Regions from separate parts of the Alteromonas sp. KUL150 genome, predicted to be linked through region 1. Evidence: predicted binding sites of a transcription regulator. Region 1 holds the regulator's gene; each other region holds the start of a gene.
The links. The regulator sigma-54, encoded in region 1, starts transcription at its own class of promoters, with help from an activator protein. The targets are predictions, from matches to a motif close to GTTGGCACGNNNNTNGNNT.
Positions count from the first base shown of each region.

Region 2: a site for sigma-54 is predicted at 3,883-3,901, ahead of GVO62_RS15550 (EF-hand domain-containing protein). Genes of this name have one in related genera too.
Region 3: a site for sigma-54 is predicted at 1,479-1,497, ahead of fliE (flagellar hook-basal body complex protein FliE). Genes of this name have one in related genera too.

Region 1 is NZ_BLIJ01000033.1:58,886-64,083, reverse strand. It holds gene GVO62_RS07455 (KpsF/GutQ family sugar-phosphate isomerase) at 1-475, shown strand, start outside; gene kdsC (3-deoxy-manno-octulosonate-8-phosphatase KdsC) at 476-1,024, shown strand; gene lptC (LPS export ABC transporter periplasmic protein LptC) at 1,021-1,599, shown strand; gene lptA (lipopolysaccharide transport periplasmic protein LptA) at 1,568-2,119, shown strand; gene lptB (LPS export ABC transporter ATP-binding protein) at 2,122-2,847, shown strand; gene GVO62_RS07430 (RNA polymerase factor sigma-54) at 2,921-4,402, shown strand; gene hpf (ribosome hibernation promoting factor) at 4,433-4,720, shown strand; gene ptsN (PTS IIA-like nitrogen regulatory protein PtsN) at 4,734-5,177, shown strand.
Region 2 is NZ_BLIJ01000066.1:1,517-6,714, reverse strand. It holds gene GVO62_RS15565 (sensor histidine kinase) at 1-102, shown strand, start outside; gene GVO62_RS15560 (MBL fold metallo-hydrolase) at 112-1,131, opposite strand; gene GVO62_RS15555 (DNA polymerase II) at 1,386-3,770, shown strand; gene GVO62_RS15550 (EF-hand domain-containing protein) at 4,025-4,603, shown strand; gene GVO62_RS15545 (AMP-binding protein) at 4,955-5,198, shown strand, end outside.
Region 3 is NZ_BLIJ01000050.1:70,873-76,070, forward strand. It holds gene GVO62_RS11890 (sigma-54-dependent transcriptional regulator) at 1-1,319, shown strand, start outside; gene fliE (flagellar hook-basal body complex protein FliE) at 1,564-1,902, shown strand; gene fliF (flagellar basal-body MS-ring/collar protein FliF) at 1,915-3,609, shown strand; gene fliG (flagellar motor switch protein FliG) at 3,622-4,662, shown strand; gene fliH (flagellar assembly protein FliH) at 4,716-5,198, shown strand, end outside.

The DNA of each region.
Region 1 (5,198 bases):
TGCGCTTGCTGTGGCTCTTCTCGATCAGAAAGGGTTCACGTCTGACGATTTCGCATTGTCACACCCGGGGGGGAGTCTAGGAAGAAAGCTGTTGCTTAAAGTGCATGACATCATGCTTACTGGTAGCGATATTCCGCTTGTTAGTTTGAATGCTTCAGTGGCTGACGCACTTCTTGAAATTTCCAAAAAAGGCCTTGGGATGACGGGCGTTGTTGCCTCTGATGGTACACTTACCGGTGTATTCACTGACGGTGATTTACGCCGAATTCTAGACGCTCGTATTGACGTTCACGGTGCCTCGGTTGAAAGTGTAATGACAAAAGGCGGTAAAACAACCACTTCTGAGCAACTCGCTGTAGAGGCGCTTAACTTGATGGAAGCCCATAAAATCAGTGCGCTTATGGTAACAGATTCTCAGCGCATACCCGTGGGAGCCTTTAATATGCATATGCTACTCAAAGCGGGAGTGCTATAAATGCCAGCAACCTTATACACAGAAATGAATGACACACTTTTCACTCAACTATCGAAGATTAAATTATTGGTATGTGATGTGGATGGTGTGTTTTCAGATGGCCGAATTTATTTAGGCAATGCGGGCGAAGAACTAAAGGCCTTTCATACGCGAGATGGCTACGGCGTCAAAGCCTTGGTAAGCCATAATGTTAATGTCGCTGTCATCACGGGTCGTCGTTCAGCCATTGTTGAAAACAGAATGAAAGCATTGAATGTGGCGCACATTATTCAAGGTGAGGAAAACAAGGCCGAGGCTTTGAGCGCACTAATGGAAAATCTCGAACTAAATGCCGATGACGTGGCAGCAGTTGGCGATGATATGCCTGACACAGGTATGTTTAAGCATGTAGCAGTCAAGATTGCGGTTGCCGATGCGCATCCTTTTGTCGCTAAACAAGCCAACTGGATTACCACACTCCCGGGGGGGTTTGGTGCGGTTCGTGAAATATCGGACACCATTTTACAAGCCAAGGGTGTGGCGAATGAAATATTCGGAGCAAGTGTATGAGCCAATTTGGCTTTAATCGCTTAGGACTCAGTATATCTTCGCTTTTTATTCTAGCGATGTTGATGTATGTACCAACATGGATGGAAGAGGAGCCAGAAGCGCAGAGCAGTGGTGAAAATGACGCATTAAAGCCCACTTATAAAGCGAAAAATTTAACCACGACCCTCTACAATCAAGAGGGGGAGCTGAACCATAAGGTTTTTGCTGAATCAATGGAGCATTACGACCAACTAGGTTTTGTCTTGTTTCAACAACCTAGATATACCCTTTATACCGAAAATGCAACGTCTCCTTGGGTTGTTACGGCTAAAGAAGGCACACTCTACAACAACGAGCTTATTCAGCTGGAAAATCGCGTTGTTATTGAGAACCAAACGAGCGATGATTTTGTCCAAAGCTTATCAACCGAATATATTCAAATAAATTTGGACACCAAACAAATGACTTCTGACCAGCCCGTTGAAATACAAGGTACTCAGTACGTTATTTTGAGCAATGGGTTTAACGCGAATTTACGCACACAAGAATACGAGCTATTAGATCATGTACAAACCACTTATTCCCCTAGCAACTAGCCTTTTTCTTGCCATCGCTAGCGGTGCGGTGATCGCGAGCGAAGACGACTTTTCGCAGCCCATAAAAATAGGTTCAAACACCCAGTTTATTGATGGGAAAAACAAGACTGCACTTTATAAAGAAGACGTTCTCATCACACAGGGTTCACTACTGATTGAAGCGGACGAAGTTGAAGTTATCGCCAGTGAAGGTAGCGGTCGTGAAATTTTCATCGCTAGAGGCAAACCGGCGAGCTACTCTCAAACTTTAGAAGACGGCACGCCTGTTTCGGCAAAAGCCAATGAAATTCGTTACGAGGTTATTAACCGCACCATTTCTCTCGCTGGCAATGCCGAACTTCAGCAAGACACGAGTAAAGTGCAAGGTGACAACATTACATTTGATATGATTACCGAGCAATTGCTTGCTACTGGCGGCAGCGGAGAAGATGGTGAAGGTCGCGTTACGACGGTATTTACGCCTGACACCATTCGTAAAACATCGAAAAAGCAAGACAAAGATAGTGAGGACAACAAATAGCCATGGCCACTCTTAGCGCAACTAACCTTGCTAAGGCTTATAAATCTCGTCAAGTGGTGAGAGACGTTAGCCTTTCTGTTTCTACAGGGCAAATTGTTGGTCTTCTTGGTCCAAACGGCGCTGGTAAGACCACCACGTTTTATATGATTGTAGGTCTGGTACCCCTGGACAAAGGCAAGATTGAAATTGACGAAAACGAGCTCACTCATCAACCCATGCATGAGCGCGCACGCCGCGGAATTGGCTACCTTCCACAAGAGGCATCAATATTTAGAAAGTTGACCGTTCACGAAAATATCATGGCAATTTTGCAAACTCGTAAAGATTTAAATTCACACCAGCAAGAAGAAGAAGCTGACGCACTACTTGATGAATTTAATATCAACCATATACGTAATAGTGCGGGTATGAGTTTGTCGGGTGGTGAGCGACGCCGGGTGGAGATAGCACGAGCGTTAGCGGCAAATCCACAATTTATTTTATTAGACGAACCATTCGCTGGTGTTGATCCAATATCAGTTAATGATATAAAGAAGATAATACAACATCTTCGTGATAGAGGAATTGGTATCCTTATCACTGACCATAACGTACGAGAAACATTGGATGTTTGCGAAAAAGCGTACATTGTGAGTCATGGCGAGCTTATTGCGCAAGGAACAGCGGAACAGGTTTTAAGTAATCAAAAAGTAAGGGATGTATACCTAGGCGAACAATTCAGGCTATAGTTAATGTAACCGAATTGTCATTTTTCAATTTCGCTCTGGTATATTCAATTTAGAGCATTTAAATAAGACGTAGATGAAACCATCTTTACAGCTAAAATTTAGCCAACAACTTACCATGACACCTCAGCTTCAGCAGGCTATTAAATTGCTGCAGCTGTCTACTCTTGATCTTCAACAGGAGATTCAAGAGGCGCTTGACTCTAACCCACTGTTAGAAGTTGAGGAAGGTAATGACGAGCCTCAATCAGAAAAGAACAATCTCGATAATGATGATGGAGCATCAGAAGCGTCTGCTACTGCATCAAGCGACACCCTGGAAGCCGGAGATGCGTTAGAAAAAAACGATCTCCCTGACGAGTTGCCTATCGACAGTACGTGGGATGAGTATTATTCCGCATCTTCAGCGCCAGCGCCAGGTCCATCAAGTGATGATGAACAGATTTTCCAAGGCGAAACTACTGACGATATTCAAGAACACCTTTCTTGGCAGATGCGCCTGACCCATTTCTCGGAAACTGACCGGGCAATTGCAACGGCGATTATTGACTCGATTGATGAATCTGGCTATCTAACCGTCTCTCTTGAAGAAATTCTTGATGCGGTAAACGATGATGACTTAGAAGAGCCTATAGAGATGGACGAAGTAGAGTGCGTATTAAAGCGTATTCAAATGTTCGACCCCATTGGTTCTGGTTCACGGACACCTCAAGAGTGTTTAATGGTTCAGCTTCGCCAATTTTCAGACGATACGCCGTGGCTCGCTGAAGCGAAGCAGTTAATCGAAGAGTACTCTGACCTTCTTAGTAGCAAAGACTATCGCACGTTAATGCGTAAGAGTCGCCTGAAGGAAGATCAGCTGCGTGAGGCTATGCGTTTGTTACAAACCTTGAATCCTCGCCCAGGTAGTGCTTTAGTTACTAAAGAGCCTGAATATGTTATTCCTGATGTTTCAGTCGCCAAAAAGAATGGTCGTTGGGTGGTAGAATTAAACCCCGACAGCCTGCCTAAATTAAGCGTGAATCAACAGTACGCTGCGATGAGTCGTCGTGCAAAGAACAGTAGCGACTCTCAATTCATCCGCTCACACATGCAAGAAGCCAAGTGGTTCATAAAGAGCCTAGAGTCACGCAATGAAACCCTGATGAAGGTTGCGAATTGCATTGTGCAGCAGCAGATGGGTTTTTTCGAGCACGGCCCGGAAATGATGAAACCAATGGTGTTAAATGATGTCGCAGAAATGGTAGATATGCACGAATCGACTATTTCTCGTGTGACGACGCAAAAATACATGCACACACCACGTGGTATTTTTGAACTGAAGTACTTCTTTTCAAGTCACGTTGCGACAGAGTCTGGTGGTGAGTGTTCATCCACCGCTATTCGAGCATTGATCAAGAAGCTGGTGGCCGCTGAAAATGTTAGCAAGCCGCTAAGTGATAGCAAGATTGCTTCATTGTTGGCCGAGCAAGGCATAAAAGTCGCTCGGCGGACAATAGCAAAATACCGGGAATCGTTATCGATCCCGCCGTCGAACCAACGCAAAAGCCTTATTTAAACGGGCTCTATAATATAAGGAAGACGAAATATGCAAATCAACCTTACTGGTCATCATGTCGAAATCACCGACTCTTTGCGTAATTATGTCGATACGAAGTTCAGCAAACTTGAACGTCACTTTGATCACATTTCTAATGTGCATGTCATCCTGAACGTTGAAAAATTAAATCAAAAAGCCGAAGCGACTGTTCATTTAAGTGGCGCAGAAGTATTCGCATCCTCAGAAAACACCGACATGTATGCGGCGATTGACAGCATGGTTGATAAACTCGACCGGCAAGTAATCAAGCATAAGGAAAAACTGAAAAAACATTAGTAGTTAATTAAGCATGGACATACAAGCCATCGTAAGTCTGGACCGCACTGAATGTGCGGTTCAGTGTAATAGTAAAAAACGAATTCTTGAGATAATCGCAGATATTGCCGCCAAAAATAATGAGAACATCGACTCGGCGACGGTACTCAACAGTCTAATGTCTCGAGAGCGTATGGGAAGCACGGGTATCGGTAACGGTATTGCCTTGCCTCACGGACGTTTAGCGGGTCTCGATAAAGTAATTGCAATTGTCGTAACCTGTACACCGGCTATAGATTTTGACGCCTTAGATGAAAAGCCGGTAGATATATTTTTTGCTTTACTGGTTCCTGAAGAGCAAACCGAAGGGCATTTACAAACCTTGGCAACAGTTGCCGGTAAACTGAGCGACAAAGAGACGATTAAGGCAATACGCCGCGCTACAAAGAGCGATGAGATCCTCTCTGCATTATGTTAATTTCTAATGCCCGTTTGTATT
Region 2 (5,198 bases), on a different contig from region 1:
ACGGTGGTCGAAATCTCTATTCCTAAACAACCTTCTCACTCGAAGGTCAATAGCTCAGAAAGCGTCACTGAGCCATCTGACATTGTGCAGGAAGAAGTATGAACAGCCTGATTAATTTGTTTCTATAGCGGTAAACTCGTAGTGACCTTTATCGTTAACATCGCGAGAAAGCATTCCCTTACTATATAAATAATTTAAATGAGACAGGCATTCTGCTACTGCAAAGACCATATTTCGGCTTGATAACTTTCGTTTAAACATAACGGGCAGCAGTGCTACCACCGTTTGAGGGCGTTCACAAGCTTCAAGCAATGCCTTTAAATGTTCGTGGTGATGCTCTATAAGCGTATCGACCCTTTCATGTAGACCGACAAATGGTAACTTGTGAGCTGGTAGTACAGTGACGTCTTTTGGCAGCAATTTAAATTGAGGCAAGGTACTCAAATAATCATCTAAGGTATTTGCATCGGGCTCTGTGGAATAGGCACCAATGTTAGGGGTAATAATAGGTAGGATGTGATCGCCTGAAATTAAAATATTCTTCCTTTCGTTAAAAAGACATGCGTGCTCTGGAGAGTGACCACGGCCGATAATTACTTTCCATTCATCCTTTCCTAGAGACAACGTCATACCATCTTTAAGTCGTGTGTAGCTGATTGGCAAGGGAGACACAACGCTACTGTAGCCATTCCCATCTCCTGCAGTCAGTTTTTCAATTAAGGCATCATCAAGACCGGCACGTTGATAATAAAGTATATCTCTTTCATTTGTTGCCCCATTTCTACCGGCAGAAAAAGCTCTGGCCGTAAAATACTCGGTTTGCGTCATATAAAACGGGACGTTGTACGTGTCAGCAATCCACCCCGCTAACCCAACATGGTCAGGATGTAGATGCGTCACAATCACACCGACAATGGGTGCGTTTAACTGTTCAAAAATACGCAGCCATAGTGATTTCGTTGTGGAGGTTCCTATGCCAGTGTCAAGCACCACCCAGCCGCCCTCGCCTTTTAACAAATAAAGGTTAATATGGTCTAGGTCGAAAGGTAAAGGCATAGTTAGCCATAATACTCCTTCCGCAATTTCTATAAACTCGCCAGGTTCTACCTGCTTGTCATATAGATATTCCATACCGCCCTCGCTGAAGTTTTTAGCCAATGTTTCGGTTATTCATCTAAGTAACCTTAAATGTCATCACCAAAGAAAACCGCTCAAAGTACTACGTTTCTACCTCGCTCCCTACGTAAAGACAAACATATCTGTCGAATAGAGAACTATAGGAGTTGGTGATAACAAACGGTATACTCAAGAGTGGTGGCTTGTTGACGAATACAAGAGTCATCAGTATCTCATCTTATAAAATGTCGCTTTCTCTAAACGGAATCATGCCAAGCACTTCAATACATCAAGGTTTCATACTCAATAAAAGCACGTTCACAGTGCGGGGCAAAGTGTATGTAGAACTGTGGGTAAAAACTGCAAAGCAAATTGTGAAGCTCATCTCGTCCCCCCAAAATCCCACTTGTTTTGTAGCAGAAGAGCAGGAGCCGTTACTAAGAGAGCTAGCAGATCATATCTCGCTTAAACTCTTCGTTTCCGACGATGGTTTTTACACCCTAGAACAAACCAAAGTAGCGACCGTCAAGACCAAAACGGAAACTCAAATGCATCAGTTGCGTCAATTGGCGCGGGAAAAAGACATTATTTTATATGAGGCTGATATTAGGGTGGCCGACCGTTATCTGATGGAGCGGTTTGTTTATGGCGCCGTTGAATTCGTTGCTCCTGCGCTTAATTCTGAGAGTAAAAATAATGAACCGCTTATTGATACCATCGAAAATGTACAAATAAGATCTTGCGAGTATAGAACGACATTTTCATCCCTCAGCATAGATATTGAATGTAGCGAAAACGAAGAACTGTTCAGCATTGCTTTGTCCGGTGACGGATTGAATATTGTAATACTGGTTTGTCCTCCTGGTTTTTCTAAACACCAGTTCACCGCGGCGAAGGAAAATCCCTATCAACTTATCGTTGTCGAATCTGAACGAGAGCTTCTTAATGCATTTTTCACGCATATAACAACATTCGACCCTGACATTATCTTAGGGTGGAATGTTAAGCAGTTTGATATGGCTGTGCTTGCTCGTAGAACGAAAGCGAATAACTTAAATTTCAATATTGGACGCCGCTCGCGGGAGGCTTCAGTGCGGCAATGGGAGGACCAGACTCTGGTCGATGTACCCGGTCGCTGCGTTATCGATGGTATTGAAGCATTGAAAACCATGACTTACCAGTTTGAGTCTTATTCACTTGATCACGTTTCAGAAGCATTACTGGGTGAAAACAAGCTTATTCAAGAAAGCGACAAACTTGCTGCTATAAAGCGCCTATATTATGAAGATCCTATTGCATTAGCGAACTATAACTTCAAAGACACAGAACTGGTAAACCGTATTCAGGAAAAAACGCAGTTTATCGACTTCCTCGCTTTACGAAGCACGTTAACCGGCCTCGATATGAGCAGGCCGGGCGGATCAGTGGCGGCGTTTCTCAATGTTTACCTACCCAAGCTCCATCGCCGTGCCTATGTCGCTGGTGTTAGACCAGAAAATGGAGGGCTGGCAAGCCCAGGGGGATACGTTATGCGTTCCCAGCCAGGCCTTTATAAAGATGTCTTAGTTCTCGATTTTAAGAGCTTGTACCCGTCTATCATACGAACATTTAAAATAGATCCTGTGGGATTGGCAGAAGGATTGAAGTCACCGGAGAACGCGATTGAGGGCTTCAAAGGTGCAGTATTTAGTCGAACCATCCACTTTCTTCCAGCAATTATCGAAAATCTCTGGCTTCAACGTGACGAAGCAAAAAAACAAAAGGATTCCCCGCGCTCACAAGCCATTAAGATATTAATGAACTCATTTTATGGTGTATTAGGCAGCGGCGGCTGCCCTTTTTACGACCCACGACTCGCCAGTTCAATTACCCTTCGTGGTCATGAGATCATGCAGACTACTGCCGGATGGATTGAAGAGTTAGGTTATCAAGTTATTTACGGCGATACCGACTCAACCTTTGTCCACGTGGAAGGAAATGACACTTTAGGTTCACCAGGAAAGACAGGAATAAAGCTTGCTGAAATTATCAATAAGAAATGGACGGCATTGCTAAGGGAGCGTTTCGAGATAGATTGTCATTTGGAAATTGAGTTTGAATCGCATTTTTCTACGTTTTTTATGCCTACAATCAGAGGCTCAACGGAAGGGAGTAAAAAACGCTACGCGGGAATGAGGGGTGACGAACTCATTTTTAAAGGCTTAGAAAATGTGCGCTCTGACTGGACTACCTTAGCAAAGTCTTTTCAATATCAGTTGTATAAGAAAGTATTTTCAGGCCAGCCAATAGAAAAGTACATTAGCGACACGCTAAATGCGGTCAAATCAGGGCAAATGGACGATGAATTGGTTTACAAAAAGCGTTTGCGAAAGCCCCTATCATCCTACACCAAGTCCCTTCCACCTCATGTGAAAGCAGCGAGACGTGCCGATGAACTTTTCAGGGAGCAGGGCTTGCCCTTACGCTATCAATCGAATACCACAATAGCATATGTTGTTACGGTTCAAGGCCCGCAAACGATAGAGACGGTGTCTGCACCATTACACTATGATCACTACATCGAAAAACAAATTCAACCTATAGCAGATAGTATCTTACCGCTCATCGGTGCAAGCTTTGAACACATCGCTAACGACCAGCTAACCTTGTTTTAGGCGTAAATATTTTGTATGAACATCTTTCAGATGATGTGACAAATTAACAAAAACACGTTGCTCTCTGAAGTTAATAAAATCTTCTTATCCTTACTTTTCATAAACTTAATCCTTTGGCACAACAAGTGAATAAAACACTATGAGTAACTAAATCGGTTTGAGTGAAGTCACAACTTCATCAACATGCGTTCCATTTAGTGGTTAGGGCAATTGAGAGCCCGCGTTCGCAATGAAAAAACAGAAGGAATTTGATTATGAAGATCACAAAATTTAGTTTGATTACCAGTGCAGTTATTACTGCCACACTTTCTGCCTCAGCTTTCGCAGGACATCACGAAGAAAAAATTTCAATGGGCTTTGATGCCCTAGACAAGGATAGTAATGGTTACATCGTCGGCTCGGAGTCGTCTGGTGTTATGAATAGTCAATTAGTGTCTAAAATGGATACCGATGGCGACAGTATGGTGAGTCGCGCTGAGTTTAATGCATTTGTTGACGAAAAGCCTTCAATGTTTAGTGACGAAATAATTACACAGGTCCAGACCGAAGGCACTAATGATGCAATGTTAAGAGAAAAAGGGAACCCTGAACTATTCTCGAAAGATGACGGCGAAATGATCTCCGAGAAGAATAAGGAATTGCGCACTGAAATGTCAGCAAGCGCAGACGACAAATTCACAAAAATAGACATGGACAGTGACGGTAAAATTAGTAAAACCGAACTAGAAGCCGCCAAGCTAGAGGGTGACTTCGAGTCTATGGACGAAAACGATGATAAATACATTACACGTATCGAGTATAGAACTTATTATAAAAACCTTGATGCGGAATAGGTCAATATAAGTCCAATACTCTGGTTTTATTCAAGGCTTCGTTACATTGCGAAGCCTTTTCGTATAAGTGTCAAAATCCTGTCAAATATGCTTTCCATTTCCTCAGTATCTTTTACTGACTGAGACGAATCATCGAAATTCATCGGTACATAACACCATATACGACTAACATCTTGTCGACAAAACCATTTTGCAAACCTATTGTTAATAAAGTTCGAAGTAGTTGTTTACGCCACTATTTTTCACGCAAGGTAAACATCTATTTGTGGCCAACGCCTTGAACATAAATCGCGTGAACTAACGATAGTTATGCAACTAAAAAGTAGATGCGAAAGCATATGGAGACAAGTTATGACGGATTCAACAACCCTGCTAGAAACTTCATTTCCTCTAATAAAAAGTGAGTACAATGGCCCTACCAACACAGAACTAACATCGTTGACCATTGGGCAATACTTAAAACGTATTGTCGACAATTATTCAAATAATTTAGCTATCGTTGTGAGACACCAAAATGTTAGATGGTCATATCGAGAATATTGGGAACAAGTAGAAAGCGTCGCTTGTGGGTTACTCAGTGATGGCGTAAAACCCG
Region 3 (5,198 bases), on a different contig from region 1:
TAATTGTTGAAGATGACGCAGGTTTACGCGAGGCACTCCTGGATACGCTGTTGCTTGGCAACTATAATGTGGTAGAGGCTGACTGTGCAGAGCAGGCGCTTTTAATGTTGTCATCACACGCTGTCGATTTGGTGGTGAGCGATATTCAAATGGGCGATATGAGCGGACTTACGCTTTTGAAAAACATCAAAGCGAAATATCCTAACATGCCTGTGTTGCTAATGACTGCATACGCCACTATCGACGATGCTGTTCAGGCTATGAGAGATGGTGCGACCGATTACCTCTCGAAGCCTTTTGCGCCAGAAGTTCTTCTTAATTTGGTAGGGCGATATGCACCTGCGCAAAAAATAATATCGCGCACGCCGATTGTAGCTGACCCTTCAAGTCTCAAGCTATTAGAGCTTTCCCGTAAGGTGGCAAAGTCAGACGCTACTGTGATGGTAATGGGGCCTAGTGGTTCCGGTAAAGAAGTGTTATCTCGTTATATTCATGATCAGTCGCCGCGAAATGATGCTCCTTTTGTTGCCATTAACTGTGCAGCAATTCCTGAAAACATGCTTGAGGCTACACTGTTTGGCTATGAAAAAGGCGCGTTTACCGGAGCTATTCAAGCGTGCCCTGGTAAGTTTGAGCAAGCCCAAGACGGTACGCTGTTGCTTGATGAAATCACCGAAATGGATTTGGCGCTGCAAGCTAAACTCCTTCGTGTATTACAAGAGCGTGAAGTTGAGCGACTAGGTGGCCGCAAAACCGTAAAACTCAATGTGCGTGTCATTGCCACGAGCAACAGAGACTTAAGAAAGGCGGTGGATGCGGGAGAGTTCAGAGAGGACTTATACTACCGCTTGAATGTATTTCCGATTGAATGGCGACCATTGTGTGAACGTCCAGGCGATATTGTTCCTCTTGCTGAGCATTTAGTCCAGCGTCACGCCAGTTCGCAAGGGTTAGGCACAATACGCTTGAGCGCTGCTGCGCGTAATAAGCTGTCTCAATATGCTTGGCCAGGTAACGTGCGGGAGCTCGAAAACGTTGTACAGCGTGCATTAATCTTGTGTGAAAATAAGGAAATAGACGCCACAGATCTTATGATTGATGAAGATATGTCCGCACCGTTAGAGGCGGTACAAGAACATGTTGAAGACAGCAAACTAGGCTCTGAGCTTCGTTATCAAGAGCATCAAATTATCCTTGATACACTTGTATCGTGTAACGGTAAACGAAAAGACGTGGCTGAAAAGCTAGGTATTAGCCCCCGAACCCTTCGCTATAAGCTTGCTCGAATGCGTGAAGACGGCATTGAAGTACCCGCGTAAGGGCTAGCGGCTCCATCCATCGTTCTTTTAACTATCTTTCCGTCGCCTCTGTTGTGTAGAAGGCGGCGGTTTTTTGTTCCCGCTCCTTGAAACAACGTCATTAATTTGGCTTTTCTCCTTTCTTGCTTTCTATCCTTATGATTTTAATGGGTTTTAAAAGTTGGCAAGGCCCTTGCAAAATCGCTTCTATATAATGCGTTTCGCCATCAATTAGGCGGTTATCAAAGAAACACTAGGAGTAGGTATGGACGTTAAAGCCAATAGTTTGTATCAAGAAATGCAAAACATGATTGGACAAACTCGTCTTCAAGTTAATGAGCCTCAACAGCAGCAGTCGCTTAATGAGATCAATAGCTCTGCAAGTGATTTCTCGACCATGCTTAAAAATGCGGTAGATGGCGTGAACAGTATGCAGCTAGAGTCCAAAGACGTACAACAACGCTTTGAAATGGGGGACCCTAGCCTTAGCTTAGCGCAGGTAATGCTAACGAAAGAAAAGTCAGGCATTGCCTTTGAAGCGACCGTTCAAGTACGAAATAAAGTACTTGAAGCCTATAAAACAATAATGAACATGCCGGTATAGGTGGAGTAGGTTATGGCTGAAGCAACAGGTACAAACCTAACGGTTCCTGATCAAAATCAAACGGTAGACAACGAGCCGGAAAATAAATCTGGATTTATGGATACGTTGGGCAGTGCTGACATGATGCGTCAAATGGCATTGGTCGTTGTACTCGTTATCTGTGTGGCCATTGCTATTTTTATTCTTATTTGGTCTCAAGAGCCAGATTATCGTCCTCTTGCAAAAATGGAAACCCAGGAGCTTATCGAAACTCTGGATTACATGGACGCAAACCAAATCGAATACAAGCTTGAAGGAAACATTGTTTACGTAAAAAGCGATGAATTTCAAAATATACGTTTGGGTATGACCCGCCAAGGGTTAACAAAAACATCTGATGCTGGTACCGATATCATCATGCAGGATATGGGATTTGGAGTCAGTCAGCGGGTTGAAATGGAGCGTCTGAAGCACGCACGAGAACAACAAATTGCCGCTACTATCGAAGATATCGCCAGTATTCAAAAAGCACGTGTTCTCTTGGCGATGCCAAAAGAAAATGTATTTGCGCGCAGAGAAAAGAAAGCGTCGGCCACGGTTGTTTTAACGGCGAAGCGCGGTGCAGTGATTGCTGGTGAGGAAGTGGACGCTGTTGTTGATATCGTAGCGTCTGCCGTGCAAAACATGGAGCCTTCAAAAGTGACGGTCACCGACAGCAACGGCCGTTTGCTTAACTCTGGTTCACAAGACTCACTGAGTTCTCGTGCAAGAAAAGAATATGAAATTGAGCGCCAGCGCGAGCAAGAGTACTTAGAAAAAATTGACGCCATCTTGATACCCGTTCTTGGTATCGGAAACTATACCGCTCAAGCCGATGTGGCAATGGACTTTACCGCCATTGAACAAACACAGCGTAGTTATAATCCAGACCTTCCCGCGGTTCGAAGTGAAATGATAATGGAAGAGAATAGCGTGGGTGGCGGCGTTGGTGGCATACCAGGCGCGCTATCAAACCAACCTCCACTTGACTCTACTATTCCCGAGAACGCAGGCGGTGGTACTCAGCAAACAATGCCAGGTCGTACCGCAAAAGAGTCAACACGTAATTACGAGCTTGATACCACAATTAGCCATACCAAAAAGCAAACCGGCGTTATTAGAAGACTAAGTGTGTCCGTTGCCGTCGACTATACTCAAGTCGCTGGTGAAGACGGCGCTATGACACCGACGCCGCGCAAACAGGAAGAACTTTTAAATATTCGCAGACTTTTACAAGGTGGTATCGGTTTCGATGTCACACGTGGTGACTCGCTAGAAGTCGTCAGTGTTCCGTTTACTCGCATGGACGCAGGGGAAATTGAGGATGTGCCGCTTTGGGAGCAACCAGGATTTCTGCCAATTCTTAAGCTAGTTGTTGGTGGCTTGGTTATAATAGTGCTTATCATCTTTGTAATTCGTCCAATGCTGCGTCGTCTAATCAACCCTGACGAGTCTAACGAGGCCGATGAGTTTGATGCTGATGAAGGTCTTGATTTAGGTGATGACACCATTAGCATGTTAACGTCAGACTTCGATGAGGGGCAGGTTGGCTTCGCGCCTGACGGCTCGCTGATGTTACCAGACCTCCACAAAGATGAAGATGTACTTAAAGCAGTGCGCGCCCTAGTGGCTAATGAACCTGAATTATCAGCCCAAGTAGTGAAGGGCTGGTTAATGCAAGACGAGTAGTGAGATAAGATTATGGCTGAAGAACTTGCCAATGTTTCAGAGCCGTCGTATGACGTCAGTAAATTAGAAGGTGTCGAAAAAGCGGCTATCTTACTGCTGAGCTTATCTGAAGAAGACGCGGCACAAATTTTAAAGCACCTAGAGCCAAAACAGGTTCAAAAACTAGGTGCTGAAATGGCCAAAGTGGACGACATGACGCAAACCAAAATTACGTCAGTTCACAAACACTTTATTGAAGAGATTCAGAATTACAGCACGATAGGCTTCCAGAGCCAAGACTTTGTGAAGCGAGCGCTTACTGCAGCTTTAGGTGAAGATAAAGCAGCGAATCTAATCGACCAAATCCTCATGGGTAGCGGCGCTAAAGGTCTAGATTCACTTAAATGGATGGACTCTAAGCAGGTGGCCAGCATAATTCGCAACGAGCACCCGCAGATTCAAACTATTGTATTATCTTACTTAGAGCCGGAGCAGAGCGCGGAAATTTTGGCGCAGTTCCCGGAAAAAGTTAGATTAGACCTCTTGATGCGTATTGCTAACCTCGAAGAAGTTCAGCCAGCGGCGCTACAAGAACTTAACGAGATCATGGAGAAACAGTTTGCAGGTCAAGCCGGAACGCAAGCAGCCAAAATGGGCGGCTTGAAGTCAGCTGCGAACATCATGAACTATCTCGATACGGCGATAGAAGGCCAGCTCATGGATGCTATCCGCGAGCAGGACGAAGAAATGAGTCAACAGATTCAGGACCTTATGTTCGTATTCGACAACTTGGTCGATGTGGACGACAAAGGTATTCAAGCGATTCTGCGAGAAGTTCAGCAAGACGCGCTGCTTAAGGCGATTAAAGGCGCCGATGAAGAACTTAAAGATAAAATTATGCGGAACATGTCTAAACGCGCCGCTGAAATGCTTGCTGATGATTTGGAAGCGCTTGGCCCAGTACGTATTAGTGAAGTTGAAACGGCACAAAAAGAAATTCTCTCTGTCGCCCGTCGACTTTCTGACTCAGGTGAAATTATGCTAGGTGGCGGTGGTGGTGAAGAGTTCCTGTAGTTAACTACTGGAATAGCTTTTAACACCCTGAACCATCTCGTCTAGGTAAACATATGACCGGTAACAAAAGTTTCAGCGAAAATGAGATTAACGAGGCCAAAAAATGGGATTTACCCTTTGTAGAAGATCCTACTTCAACAAGGGAAAACGAGCCCACTAACGCACTTAATAAGCGTTCAGATTGGAAATACGAGCCCCCAGAAATCGAGGAGGAAATAAAACCTCCTACTGCTGAAGAAATCGAAGCTATCAGACAAGCTGCTTATGATGAAGGGTATCAGGAAGGCAAAGAAAAAGGTTTTGAAGAAGGCAAAAGCGAAGGGCTCGAAGCTGGTTTATCAGAAGGAAAAGAGCAAGGATATGCAGAGGGACTGGAGCAGGGATTAGACGAAGGACGTCAGCAGATGGCTACGCAGGCAGAAGTGTGGCAAATGCTTGCTGAAAAATTGCATGAACCGCTTTCTCAGGCTAACGACACCACAAGGGACCAGCTCGTTAAACTAGCAGTTACCCTTGCTAAAGCTGTAATAAAGACA